DNA from 3 places in the Zhaonella formicivorans genome. Region 1 is predicted to be linked to each of the others. Evidence: riboswitches for the same ligand, from Rfam matches in the RefSeq annotation. Region 1 holds a riboswitch; each other region holds the start of a gene.

Region 1 (4,726 bases):
GATCATGAAACATTTTTCTGGTTTCATTGACCATTTTCATTTCTTCTTTGGTATAATCGTTTTCCAAAAATACGTCTATCTGCGGTATCAGGTTGTAAGCAATCTGGTAGGGGAACACTACCGGCTCAATTTTTTCAGAATTTAAAAACTGCTTAGTCTGTACCACTAATTCATCCATAGCTTCTTGTCCTGCCCCGGAAACAGCCTGGTAAGTAGATACAATTATTCTTTTAATTTTGGCTGCATCATGCAGCGGCTTTAAAGCCACCACCATCTGAATTGTAGAGCAGTTGGGATTAGCAATGATACCTTTGTGCCACTTTACATCTTCCGGGTTGACTTCCGGAACAACCAATGGCACTTCGGGATCTAAACGAAATGTGCTACTGTTATCAATTACTACGGCGCCCCGCTCTACAGCTGCGTGTGCAAACTTTTTGCTGGCTGCTCCTCCGGCAAAAAGGGCCAGATCAACCCCTTGAAAAGCATCTTCCGTGGTTTCAGCAATTGTATATTCCTTGCCAGCAAAGCTCACTTTCTTGCCAGCAGATCTTTGTGTGGCCAGCAATTTTAAATCCTTGATAGGAAAGTTTCTTTCTGCTAATACTTCAAGTAATGTTTGACCGACAGCGCCAGTACCGACAATAGCAACATTATATTGTTTCATATTAATACCTCCAAACTACGAATAATAAAATGACTTTGATTCTACTGGCAAGATTCAATGCTCCTCAAGCAGTAATTTGATCTATTATTATTCTAGGATTTGATCGGTTTCTTTTAAAGTCCCAAATAGTTCGTCAATTAAAATTTAGCTTTTCTCCCAGCCATATAACAGGGGTTGAATTTGCTTGCCTGCTAAAGCTCCTTCTACAGTATCAAGGATTTTATCCATTTTAGCTACCAGGGAACCTGGTTTTTTGACAGGATCATCCTGTCCAAAAGGAACAAAGTAAATATTTTTGCTGTTTAACAGTAAGCCAATATTTTTAGCATTAAAGCCTAACCCGTCATTTGTGGAAACTGCCAAAACGACAGGGCGCTGGTTACGCAGATGAGCTTTAGCAGCCATTAAAACTGTACCGTCAGTTATTCCGTTTGCTAATTTTGCTAGAGTGTTTCCCGTACAGGGAGCTATCAGCACCACATCCAATAGGCCCTTAGGGCCTATTGGCTCTGCCTCCGTAATGCTTGTAATTGGTTCTTTTTTAGTTATTTCAACCAACTTTTCAGTCCAAAGCCTTGCCTCGCCAAACCTGGTATCTGTTTGCTGCACATTTTCAGATAAAATTGGCGTAACTTCCGCTCCTTCTTCAACTAAACGTTTAACTTCAGACAATATTTTTTCCAAAGTACAGTGAGAACCTGTTACTGCAAAACCTATCTTTTTGTTCACCAGTCGCATTACCGCACCCCCTATTTTCTGTCCCTGTGGAGTTCTTGGAGGATTAGTCCCGGGTAAACATCAGCCAGTATTTTACCTGCAGTTTTAGGCGCTACTTTTCCCGGTAATCCGGGAGCTAAAATTGCCTTAATCCCTGCTTTTTGCGCTGCCGGAAAATCTGTCCCCCCCGGTGCGGCTGCTATATCCACAATTAAGCACTCTTTGCCCAGCAGGGCAATACGAGAGCTGTCTAAAACAAGATGTGGCACTGTATTAAAGATTACTTGGATTTCGGGGAGAACTTTGGGAAGTTCGGAATATTTGACCGGCTTATATCCACTTTCCACACATCTGGCCAAGTCGGCAGGTTTTCTTGCAGCCACAAATACGTCACTACCCAAAGCCTTTAATGTCCTGGCCAATGTAATCCCGCAGCGTCCAAAGCCAACAACCAATGCTTTGCTTCCATGAATGGTTATGGGAAGCTCTTCCATAGCAATTTGAATAGCGCCTTCAGCCGTAGGTATAGAATTCAGGATTGCTACATCATCCAGTTCGGCAATTTCAATTAGACGCAAGCTATGTTTTTTAATTAGTTCCCGTAAGTAAGGTTTAGCAACTCCGATGAAAAGCGGAGTACCTGGTTGCAGTCTGCTCAAAATACCCTCATTTAAAATCAACTGCTCCTGAGCATAAATTGCCCTTACTACCCCGTTGGCATCAGTTCCAGGCATTGGCAAGATTACGGCGTCAACACCGTCCAATGCCATGAGCAAACTGCTCACTATTCTGGCTCCGTTTAATTCCGGATGCGGTGGAAAACCGACAACTTTAACTTGTGCGCCACGCTTGATTAATTCGGAAACCAACACTAATTCCCGATCATCACCTCCAATTACTGCAAGAGTAATGCCAGCTAAATCCTCACTCATATATCTGGACCTCCTCCAGTTTCCATACACTACTATCCAATATATGAGTGTACAAATAGGTGGTGCTTGTTCACGCATGCGTAAATATTAACAATTTATATTAAACTATCTAAACCAATTATCACCTGACGGAGCTGCCTTACTTTTCTGACCGCCAAGAGTATGCCAGGTATAAAAGATTCTCTGCTAAGTGAGTCATGTCGGATAGTAAGAGTCTGTCCCAGTCCCCCGAAAAGCACTTCCTGATGAGCAACCAGCCCTGGCAGCCGGACACTATGTAAATGAATCCCTTGTACTTGTGCGCCTCTGGCACCAACAATTTTTTCTAACTCATGTGGATTGCCCTGTTTAAGCTCACCTCTTTCTTCCAGAATTGCCTGCGCGGTTCCCAGGGCAGTTCCAGATGGAGCATCCAATTTTTGTTCGTGGTGCAATTCAATGATTTCCACATGTGGGAAATATTTGGCTGCTTCTTTGGCAAAACGCATCATTAAAATTGCGCCTATTGCAAAATTGGGAGCAATCACAGCTCCGATTTGTTTTTTTTCACATAAGATATGAAGTTCATCCAGCTGATCGGTGGTTAAACCTGTGGTACCTATTACTGGCGATACGCCGTAATTGATAGCCATAACGCTGTTTTTCAGAACAGCCTCAGCTGTAGTAAAATCTATTAAAACTTCCGGATGCTTAGTTTGCAGTATGCCTTCCAGGTCATCAGTGATAGTAATTCCTTGCAAATCCAGACCAGCAACTAAACCAACATCAAGTCCTTGGCCTCTTAGATCCACAGCCCCTGCTAATTCTAAATCATCTGTGTTTAAAACTGCTCGCACTACCTCCCTTCCGACTCTGCCGTATGCTCCAGTTACTACCACTTTCGTTTTCTTCACCATAAACCCGACCTACTCCTCCCTATTTTCAACAAAATAAAAAGGCTGAAAGAGCATACTAATGCCCACAGCCTTTTAATCGCATGTAGCAATGCTCAATCTCTTCCTGATAGCGAGATAGTGCTCCACTTGAGGTCCAGGATTCCTCAAGTGACAGTCCTGCACCTCTTCGATGCAGGCCCAGCCCGCAAGCCTCGGGAAACATGCGAACTTCGGCGGAGGCCCCTTTCCTTTTCAATCATCTTCCCCTTTTCTTGAAAAGTACTCTTGACAGCTCCGCGCCTCTACCTCACCTCCGAGAGATGAGGTACGCTTTCAAATTTTTTTAAATAATAGCACACCTTATTACCTCAGTCAATACCTTTTAAAACAAATAGTGGCGCATGCGGACCGTATTCTGCTCTAATTCTACGACAATAACTTCACTGCCTATTTTTTTTACTGCTTGCCAGGGTATTACCAGTTGCGAACTACCGCGCCAAAATCCAAACAAACCGCCGTTGTTAGGGAGAATTATTGATTCCACATGCCCTGTTTCAATATTGATTACTAAGTCAGAATCTCCTACGGTCCCCAGTCTAGCTCCGTCGGCTATATTGATTATATCTTTGCCGATTAATTCACTTAACTTCATGCTCGTTTTCCTCACTTACCTATAAGAGTAATATAGTTTGCTTAGCCATGGCTGCAACAAAGCAATCAAAAGGGATATGAAGGCCAAGGGGTCCAGAGAAATACCTAAGATTTGAAATGATTCAGGAAACGCTATCCCCAGAAAAGAAGTCAGCATAATTAGGGAAAGATAAATGCCGCCAGCCACTCCTACCAAGTGGGCTAAGGCCTGTGATATAAGTCCGCCAACCGGTTCCTGGGGAAGTTCTTTAGCCTGGCTTTTATATCGCAATTTTATCTGTTCCCGCAAAGACAGCGTCAAAACAAATAACAGCAAAATAACCAGCAGGATTGGTTTCCACCACATACGCATCCCCCCTCACATTTATGTATATTTTAGTCATTGGGAAAATATGCGTTATAAGGCAAAATACGCCAACAGAACAGAGTTTACGACAGACACCTAGGCTGCCGTCGCAGCACCCTCAGAGAAATGAAAAATTGCAATCCATTATATCGTAACTGCTCCTTTTGACAAGCCATAGATCGCTCTGTAAAGCGTTTGACTGTAAGCGGCTGGGCAACATGGACTGAGAAGAGCGCTGGAGCGAGAGCACCCGCGTCAGTGTGTGCCGCTGGTAGTCAAACGTAAAGAAAACTTGACTTGTACCAAGCGTGAGTACGGCAGAAAGACTTTATAAGACTTGCAAAGAGACTGAATAGTTTAAGCGCTCTTGGCGAAGTCATCCAAAACAGCGGACATAAGTGCTTCATTTCATAATAGATAAAAAAAACGCCCCGGATTAACTACCCGGAGCCTCCTTGGTTAGCCTGGTATATTCTACAATTAAACAGTCTAGGTCCTGGTTAAGCTTGATGATTGCTGGATCAGGTGCTTCGTTAGG
Region 2 (4,726 bases), 250 kb from region 1:
GCTGCGGCCTGACTGCGCGGCAATAATCCGGCCAGGATTTTTGAACCGTCCAGGGGTGGTAAAGGAACCAAGTTGAACACTGCCAGCATTGCATTATACCACATCAAATAATAGAAAAACATTCCCAGAATTCCGGAATGCAGACCTACTATTCTTACGGCAACCGTACTTAAATACGCGAGAATTAGATTCATCAGCGGTCCGGACAGGGCTACGTATAGCATTCCCTTTTGCCGGTCACCGCGAAAATGAAACGGGTTTACCTGTACAGGCTTGGCCCAACCAAAGCCTACCACCAGCAGCATCAATGCTCCCAAAGGATCCAAATGCTTAAGGGGATTCAGTGAAAGCCTACCTTCATTTTCAGGTGTTGGATCACCTAGAATTGCTGCGGTTTTTCCATGGGCAAACTCATGAAAAGTTATAGCCAATAAAATTGCCGGTATGCCTACTAAAATTTCGATCCAGCTATCGAAAAACATCCCACCACTCCCCAAAGCATTTTTTTACCGCTCAGTCTCGTCTTGCATTTCTATAGATTATATCATGTTTTCATAAACTACTTCAACAAAACCTGATTGTGCAAATATGCCGGGAGAGACGCTATAGGCAACACATCCTTTATAAAAATAAAAAAAGCGTGGGCAAAACGGGTACGCACACCTGATTGGCGCGCTAGCTTTGTCCACGCTGTGGTAAAATAGTTTGACAGCTTGACAAGTGTAGTGCGGAAACTTTTTCCTTGCTTTTTTTAACCCATTGAGGCAAATGACATAGTTTTTCCTTTTTGCAACCGTTCCGGAATAATGTGGTTCCTGAGCAAATCCTGATGGCTTTCTCTTTTAATGATCAAATCCGCATGGCCGTCGACAGCTAAAACTACCGCCGGTTTGCCAAGGGAATTATAGTTGCTAGCCATTGAGTATCCGTATGCTCCGGTGCAAGAAATTGCTAAAACATCTCCAGCCTCTGCCTTAGGGAGCATAATATCATGAATCAACATATCTCCGGACTCGCAGCATTTGCCCGTAATTGAAATCGTCTCTTCAGCTGGATGAGTGCATTTGTTGGCCAGGATGGCTTCGTATTTTGCCCCATAAAGGGCAGGTCTGATATTATCTGCCATTCCACCGTCTACGGCTACATACTTGCGAACGCCGGGGATCTCCTTGATCGAACCCACGGAGTAAAGCGTTGTTCCCGCAGGGCCCACAATGGAACGACCGGGCTCAACTATAATTTTAGGCATTGTTAAACCCAGGTGTTTTGCTTGTTCCTTGACAGTGTTCATAACAGTTTCAGCGTAAACCTTAATCTGGGCAGGAGTATCACCTTCTTTGTAATAAATGCCAAAGCCTCCCCCTAAATTTAGTTCTTCAGTTACAAAGTTCAGCTCTTTCTTGATGGTTTTCACAAAGCCCATCATGACTTGTGCTGCATGGCGATAAGATTCCATTTCAAAAATTTGTGAGCCAATATGGCAATGCAAACCCCGCAGCTTGATATTCTGCAAATTTATAGCTTCCCGCACAGCCTGCAGAGCTTGCCCGTTAGGTAAAGTAAACCCAAATTTAGAGTCAATTTGTCCTGTCTTAATAAATTCATGAGTATGGGCCTCAATACCAGGGGTTATCCGCAATAATATATCCGCCTTAACCTTGAAAAGTTCAGCCATTTTATCTAACATTTCTAACTCATAAAAATTATCAACCACTATCCGGCCAACCTTGGCCTCAAGGGCCATGGACAATTCCTGCGGGCTTTTGTTATTGCCATGAAAATATATCTTTCGGGCCGGAAAATCCGCCTGTAAGGCGGTATATAATTCCCCTCCCGAAACAACATCCAGTCCCAAGCCTTCTACCTCAATAATCTTACAAACAGCAGGACTGATAAAAGCCTTACTGGCATAAATAACTTCAGCATTCTGAAAACGTTCAACAAAATAATGGTAATATTGGCGACAGGTTTGCCGGAACAGAGCTTCATCCAAGACAACCAGGGGAGTGCCATATTCTTTAACTAATTCCACGGTGTCGCAGCCACCAATTTCTAAATGGCCTTGATTATTTATTTTCATCGTGCCATGTAATTTCATTTATATCGCCCCTTATTTAGTAAAATAAAAACGGCTATGAGCAACACCCATAGCCGCAAAAATTCGGTATGTGCCCACCTCTTTCCTGTACGTGAGATAGTGCTCCACCCGGTTTCCAGGATAAAACCGGGTGACAGTCCTGCATTTCTTAAATGCAGACCCAGCTCAACAGCCTGGGAAGCCATTGAACTTCGGCGAATGCCCCTTTCCTTATAATTCACCTTATTCCCATAATCCTTATAAGTACTCTTGACCCTTCGCGCCTCTACCTCACCTCACAGAGATGAGGTATTTTATTAAGTTATGTTATTGATATCATACCACCATAGGACAACTTTGTCAATAACAAATATTTATGCCTGCCCCGTAAGTCGTTCCACATTGGCTAGTTTCGACCATTTTCCACTACATTCTATAAACAAATAGTTTTCTGATTACCAGAAATCCTCTGAAATGTAACACCATGCCATCTTTTGTAATATACTAAACTAGGATTGTAATTAAGGAGGGAAACCATGGAAAAAGAATATCAAGCACCGGAGTATCACAATGAACACGAAAGTTACTCACCGCGGCTAAGATTAGCTGAAGCCTACATTCCTTACCAAAGATACGGCAGGATCTTTAACCCGCAGGAAGCCTTAGAGAAAGGAACACTTTTTCCAGAGCTATACAGGCCCTATCACAAACGGGAGGGGGTTTAATTGATGTACCGCGAACAAGTTCAAATGCTGCGGAGAATTCAAGAGCTTGAGTTTGTAGCAATTGAACTGACTTTGTATCTGGATACGCACCCTGGCGAAAGAGAACCTCTTGTCGAATATAATCGCGTAACTCAAGAGCTTAATGCTTTAAAAAGAACTTATGAAAACCGTTATGGACCTTTAACCGTTTATGGTTATTCACCCAGCCAATATCCATGGCGTTGGATAGAAGATCCTTGGCCTTGGGAATTCAGCTATTAAGGAGGGCTTGGAATGTGGGTCTATGAAAAAAAACTGGAATATCCTGTGCGCATTACTAAACCCGACGTACAAATGGCAAAATATTTGATTACCCAGTATGGCGGACCCGACGGGGAACTTTCTGCCTCTTTGCGTTACCTAAATCAACGCTACAGCATGCCTACCAACAGGGCAAAAGGTATCCTGACTGATATCGGTACTGAGGAATTAGCCCATATGGAAATAGTGGCGACCATGGTTTATCAGTTAATCAAAGATGCCCCTATCGAAGTTCTGAAAGAAGCGGGACTGGGAGGACATTACGCCCAACACGACAGGGCCCTCTTCTGGGTGGATGCTAACGGGGTGCCTTGGTCGGCCAAATATATAGCAGCTCTGGGCGATCCCGTAGCCGACCTGCATGAAGACATGGCCGCAGAACAAAAAGCCCGGGCAACTTATGAAAATTTAATCAATTTAACAGACGACCCCGGGGTTATCGACGCTTTAAGATTCTTACGGGAAAGGGAAGTAGTACATTTCCAGCGTTTCGGTGAAACACTGGTTCATGTGCAGGAGTACATGAACAGCAAAAAAGTTTTCTAACTGCCTTATTCTGTAATCAAAGGGACACACCTAAAAATCAAAGGGTGTGTCCTAAATTCTTCCGCCTGGCTGATACTTGATAAAAAATATAATAATGCAGACAGCTTTATATTTTCAAATAGAATGCTACTCCATCCTTTTCATTACAAGCCCATACTTTCGCATGATGAAGATTAGCAATGCGGTGTACAATAGTTAAACCAAGGCCAAATTCTCCATCAGAGCCTTTACGAAACTGGTCAAATAGCGTATCGGCCACTCCCGGTTCAAGTGGTGGGCCATCATTCCAAATTCTTACTAACGCTTTTGCCTTTTCATTCCCCGAAATCATTGCCAACGAAATTTCTACAGTGTTTTCCGCATAACGAATTTGATTGTCCAATAAATTTTCCATGGCTACAGTCCACTGTTCACGGTCTCCTTGAATCTCCACAGGTATCAGGTCTAATGCCCAATTTAAGTTGGGGCGACGCCAGCGCAACCGGTCAACTATTTCGTCTACCAGCTCTGCCAGATCTATATTATCCCGTACAGGCTCTTGTTTGGAAACGTAATCCAGTTTTGTCAGATACAAAAGATCATGAATACGTTTTTCTAGCCTTTCTGATTCATTATCTATAACCTCAACTGTACTTGGCAGATCCCCCTTTGGATAAATACCATCGCGTATTGCTTGCACGTAGCTGCGAATGACCATTACAGGAGTTTTTAGTTCATGGGAAATATGTTGCAAAAAAGAACGCTGTGTTTCATCATGCTGCAGAAGCTGAAGTCTCATGCGCTCAATAGATTCAGCCAGCCTCCCAATTTCATCCTTACGCTCTAACTGCAGGGGTTCATGCCAATCCCTCTCGGAGACACGCTTTACATACTTTTCCAGTGCCACAAGCGGTCTGGTCAGGTATCTGGCAAACCAAATAGAGGGTATCCAACTTAAAAGGAGCGCACCAACCATAATAAACATCAGTTGACTAAATAGCTTTTTTACCAGATCGTTGCGGTATGTCTCCCACATATAGGACAGCAGATAAGCATCATGTCCACTCACTTTTACCTTTCTAATAACATAAAATAACCT
Region 3 (4,726 bases), 1.2 Mb from region 1:
CTTCCTTCTTCAGCAATGACTCCCTTATCCATGAATACTACCCGGTCAGCCACATCTCTGGCAAAGCCCATCTCATGGGTTACTACTAACATGGTTAGACCGGATTCAGCAAGTTCCTTCATAACCTTCAGGACTTCCCCAACCATCTCAGGATCCAAGGCTGAAGTAGGCTCGTCAAACAACATAACATCCGGTTCCATGGAAAGTGCCCTGGCAATAGCCACCCGCTGTTTTTGACCTCCAGATAATTGTTTGGGTTTAGCGTTAATATATTTTTCCATGCCTACAACCTGCAAATATTTCATTGCCACTTTTTCCGCTTCTTCCCTAGTCCTTTTTAAAACCTTAACTTGCCCAACAACACAATTATTTAAAACGTTATGATTATTAAATAAGTTGAATTGTTGAAATACCATCCCCATTTTGGTGCGATAGGCATAGATGTCATGCTTCTCATCTAAAATATTTTTGCCATTATAAATGATCTGTCCGCCACTTGGTTTTTCTAGAAGATTGATGCAACGAAGGAGGGTTGATTTACCTGAACCAGAGGAACCGATAATACAGACTACTTCTCCTTTGTTTACGGAAAAATTAATGTCTTTTAAAACTTCATTAGTACCAAAGGATTTACTTAAATGTTGGATATCAAGTACTTTTTCCATATTTATCTCCTCCTTCGTCTAGTATTTGTTAGGCCAGTCCTTTGTCCTACGCAGCATATCTTCTGGCCTATCCACTTGCATCTGATTGCCGGTCAGATCATAATTTTCCGGACCGTCCAATTTTCTTTCAATAAAACGTAAAATTCTTGTCACTGTAAAGGTCATTATAAAATAAATAATGCTGGCCACAAAAAATGATTCGAAGTATCTGAAGTTGTTTCCGGCAATTGATTTTGTTTGGAAAAACAATTCTGTTACAGAAATAACGTTTAAAACCGAGGTATCTTTAATATTTATTACAAATTCATTACCTGTTGCCGGTAAAATATTACGAATTACCTGGGGCAAAACAACATTTTGCATAGTTTGGAAATGATTCATGCCGATCGCATGGGCAGCTTCAAACTGTCCCTTGTCAACAGAAATGATACCTCCGCGAACAATTTCCGCCATGTACGCCCCTGTATTGATGGATACTATAAAAATTGCCGCAACCATTCGATCCATATCTATTCCAAAGGCTAGAGCCGAACCATAGTAAATAACCATAGCTTGTACAATCATAGGTGTTCCCCTGAAGAACTCCACATAAGCAGAAAGAAGAGCATTAATTATCTTAAGAAGTACTTTTTTCATTCCTGCCTCAGGCATTGGGATAGTACGTACAACCCCTATTAGTAAACCAATGATAGAGCCCAAAATAGTACCTATAATAGAAATAAAAAGCGTTACCCCGGCTCCGCGAAGAAACATCGGCCAATAATTGGAAACAATTTTTACTAACCATTCATATGTCATATTTCTCCTCCTCTATAAATTGATAAAACCGGCTGTATCAAAACACAGTCGGTTTTACATTATTATTGAGCCGCCGGTTGATTAGCGATAGCAGCATCCATAATCCTTGTACGTTCTTCTTCCGAAATTCCTGCTAGTATTTCATTGATTTTTTCTGTTAAATCACTGCCTTTGGGAAGACCGACAGCAATTGCTGTATCTGCATCCGATGTTTTAAATCCATCTGTAAATTCTACCATCGCAAAGTTTTCATTGGCAGCCGTTGCACTAACACCTTCCGGACGTTCGGAAACATATCCGTCTATCATACCCGATTCAAGAGCAACTCTCATTGCAGGAAAATTATCCATCGCAGGCTGCTTAATTACACCCTCTATTTGATCAATTACGGTATAGTGGAAGGTATTTAATTGAGCAGTTATTTTTGCCCCCTTGAAATCCTGGATAGAAGTTGCCCCTTCATATTTTCCGCCTTTTTTAACTACCATAACTAAATCTGACTTATAGTAGGGATCTGAAAAATCAATTGTTTTCAAACGTTCTGCAGTTGGTGACATCCCTGCAATAATAGCATCGATTTTACCTGAGGTTAAGGCCGGGATAAGACCATCCCATTCAGTTTTAACTATAACTAATTCTTTGCCCAAACCTTCAGCAATTCTTTTTGCAATTTCTACATCGTATCCGCCCGCATATTCTGATGTACCTTCAATGGGAACTGCACCATTGGAATCATCCATTTGCGTCCAGTTAAATGGTGCATAACCAGCTTCCATGCCTACCCTAAATGTTCCGCCCTCTGATACTTGTTCCTTTGAACTACTATTTGCCCCACACCCTGTTAAGAGCACAATCAATGCCAAGGATAGGGCTACTAATACTGATAATTTTCTTCCCATAACTTTTTTCTCCTCCTTAATAAAATCTAAATATATAAAAAAAGACCTGAGATAGACTCAGGCCGCAATTACACTAGTTGCTCCCAATGCCTCATCTTTTCCCAAATGAGATAGCGCAACTCAATAAACCGGGAAGTTTATTGAGACAGTCCTACAGCTCTTAACTGCAGGCCCAGCATATAATACTGAGGATATTATATGCTTCGGCGACATTTCCTTCTCCTTAGCATCACCGCCCCTCAACTCCGCTAAAGACTGTTAAATATCGCGCCTCTACCCCACTTCTAAAAGTGAGGTCTTATTAAATTGTGTTACATTGTGAAGCTTACAACATCATAGCCTGTTTGTCAACCCAAATTAGCATAAAAATTGGTGAGTCAGGGGAGTGAGTCAGGGGACGGTTCTCTGACTCATTTTAGCAAATTCAGCGCTAGCTCTGCCGTCTGACGGGATTCCACCCTGAGTTCACCGACCCGTTCAGCGAGCTTGGCCACTGCTGCTTCCCGTTTGGCCAACACGCCAAACACTTCCCGGGAGAGGACCTCGAAGTCCAGCGTCTCCACCCGGCCTGCATTGGGCTGCTCCGTCAGCTTCAGGAAGCTGTCCACCTTGGGGTCGTAAGAAATCCCCACCGCCGGGACTCCCATGACTGCAGCCATGATCAGCGCATGGAGGCGCATCCCCACTACCAGCTGCAGTTCTCCCAGCACCCCCAGCATTTCGGTAACGCTGCACTGTTCCTTGATGAGCACCGGTTCCTCCTGCATCAAACGGGCAATTTCCCGACAGGCACAGACGTCATCAGGAAACTGGAAAGGCAAAAGCACCACCCGGTAACCTTGCCGTATGAGCTCATCCCCCAGCCGGGCCAGAACCCTTTGGTAGCCGGTCAGATTTTTCCACTGCCGCACGGAAATTCCCACCATAGGCAGTTTGTCTTCCGGCTTTATGCCGCAGCGTTCCAAAAGCTCCTGTCCCGGTTTTCTTTCTATCTCTCGGTGGTAGAGGCTGAACACTGCATCGGCGGTGACATAAACCGGAGGCCCGGTGACCCCCAGCTCGGTCAACAACTCCTTGGAGGCCTGGTCTCGCACAGTAATCACATCTACCTTGTTGGACACCAACGGCACCAGCTTTTTACCCACGCCGGAGGTAATGGGACCTATCCCCTGGGCGTAGTAAATTACCGGCTTGCCCATAAGCTTTGCCAGCCAGACAACACCCAGGTAATAAAGGATGCTTTTGGGACTGGTGGTATCCTGCAAGAGACTCCCCCCGCCGCTGATGAACAAGTCCGCCTGGCTTAATGCACGAAACACGTCCTTCAATTTCCAGCGGTTGACAGCCTCCACCCCGTACTGTTTGCTTGTCTTTGCCGGGTCGTTGGAGAGCACTGTGAACTTCAGCTCCGGTTTTAGAGAACGCAAAGTGCGCAGGATGCTGAAGAGCACCGCCTCATCCCCCGTATTGTTAAAGCCGTAATACCCGGACAACACTATCCTAGCCATGGAACAACCGCCTTCCCGCTCTTTCAGCCAACCGGTATGCAAAAATCAGGATTACGCCGATTATTATCCCCAGCCATAAGCCGTTAAAAGCCCTGAAAATGGATACGGCCAGGGGGGTGTGGATATGGGCAAAAGTATTCACCATGGAAATCTGCCCAATGGCGCCTAAAAGCAGCACAGGCAGCAGCCTATGCCTGTATCCCAAATAAAAAGTCAAGAGCAACAAGGGGTGGCCAATCAGGAACTCCTTGGTCCTCGGCCGGACCACCAGGATTTTATCCAGCCAGCTGCGGAGCGAGAGCTCCAGGCCGGAGACAGGCGCCGCATCGTTGCCGGTGCGGGCGATATAGATGGCAAAGGCTATGGCCAAAACTGCCGCCAAAGCTGCATAACCTACAGTAATATGGGTGCCCGAAAACTCAATCAGGCGCTTTCCGGCATTTTGCTTTTCCAAACGCCAGAACAGAAATACTACAACAATCAGCAGCGGCAGGACATGGGCGGCCTTAACCCCGCTGAACTGGTCAAGCTTCAGCATGAAGTTCACATCAGCCAGGAGCCCAACCGTGAAAAGAGCGCCGACCAGGGAGATAAGCGAGGTCCTGAGCAGGAGAACAATGCTCCTGCCTATGCTGGTCCCTCTTTCCTCCAGATTGAGGAGAATGGCCAGGGAGGGGAAAATCACCACCGCAGCCAAAGCCATCAGTTTCCTGGCCATGGTTACATGGCCGCCGGCAATTAAGGCCAGCCAGCCAAAGACAGCCAGTGCTCCCAAACCGTAGGCGGGGAGCTGCCAGCCTAAAAGGCGCAGGAGCAGCACCCCTCCGGCAATTACCCCTAACCCGATCACCAGGTT

What was found. Region 1 has a riboswitch for lysine ahead of dapB (4-hydroxy-tetrahydrodipicolinate reductase). Riboswitches for the same ligand answer to the same signal wherever they lie in the genome.
Region 2: it holds a riboswitch for lysine, as region 1 does, so the genes downstream of both, lysA (diaminopimelate decarboxylase) here and dapB (4-hydroxy-tetrahydrodipicolinate reductase) in region 1, are expected to answer to the same signal.
Region 3: it holds a riboswitch for lysine, as region 1 does, so the genes downstream of both, EYS13_RS10825 (transporter substrate-binding domain-containing protein) here and dapB (4-hydroxy-tetrahydrodipicolinate reductase) in region 1, are expected to answer to the same signal.

Annotation. Positions count from the first base shown of each region.
Region 1 covers NZ_CP085524.1:1,037,423-1,042,148, forward strand. The annotation lists gene EYS13_RS05100 (aspartate-semialdehyde dehydrogenase) at 1-667, opposite strand, end outside; gene EYS13_RS05105 (dipicolinate synthase subunit B) at 812-1,405, opposite strand; gene dpsA (dipicolinate synthase subunit DpsA) at 1,417-2,316, opposite strand; gene dapB (4-hydroxy-tetrahydrodipicolinate reductase) at 2,412-3,209, opposite strand; lysine riboswitch at 3,320-3,504, opposite strand; gene EYS13_RS05120 (YlmC/YmxH family sporulation protein) at 3,574-3,843, opposite strand; gene EYS13_RS05125 (hypothetical protein) at 3,859-4,188, opposite strand; gene EYS13_RS05130 (aspartyl-phosphate phosphatase Spo0E family protein) at 4,625-4,726, opposite strand, start outside.
Region 2 covers NZ_CP085524.1:784,677-789,402, reverse strand. The annotation lists gene EYS13_RS03850 (site-2 protease family protein) at 1-482, opposite strand, end outside; gene lysA (diaminopimelate decarboxylase) at 752-2,098, opposite strand; lysine riboswitch at 2,188-2,374, opposite strand; gene EYS13_RS03840 (spore coat associated protein CotJA) at 2,614-2,802, shown strand; gene EYS13_RS03835 (spore coat protein CotJB) at 2,806-3,063, shown strand; gene EYS13_RS03830 (manganese catalase family protein) at 3,076-3,648, shown strand; gene EYS13_RS03825 (sensor histidine kinase) at 3,755-4,726, opposite strand, start outside.
Region 3 covers NZ_CP085524.1:2,218,156-2,222,881, forward strand. The annotation lists gene EYS13_RS10815 (amino acid ABC transporter ATP-binding protein) at 1-665, opposite strand, end outside; gene EYS13_RS10820 (amino acid ABC transporter permease) at 684-1,463, opposite strand; gene EYS13_RS10825 (transporter substrate-binding domain-containing protein) at 1,526-2,362, opposite strand; lysine riboswitch at 2,466-2,646, opposite strand; gene csaB (polysaccharide pyruvyl transferase CsaB) at 2,773-3,870, opposite strand; gene EYS13_RS10835 (DUF5693 family protein) at 3,863-4,726, opposite strand, start outside.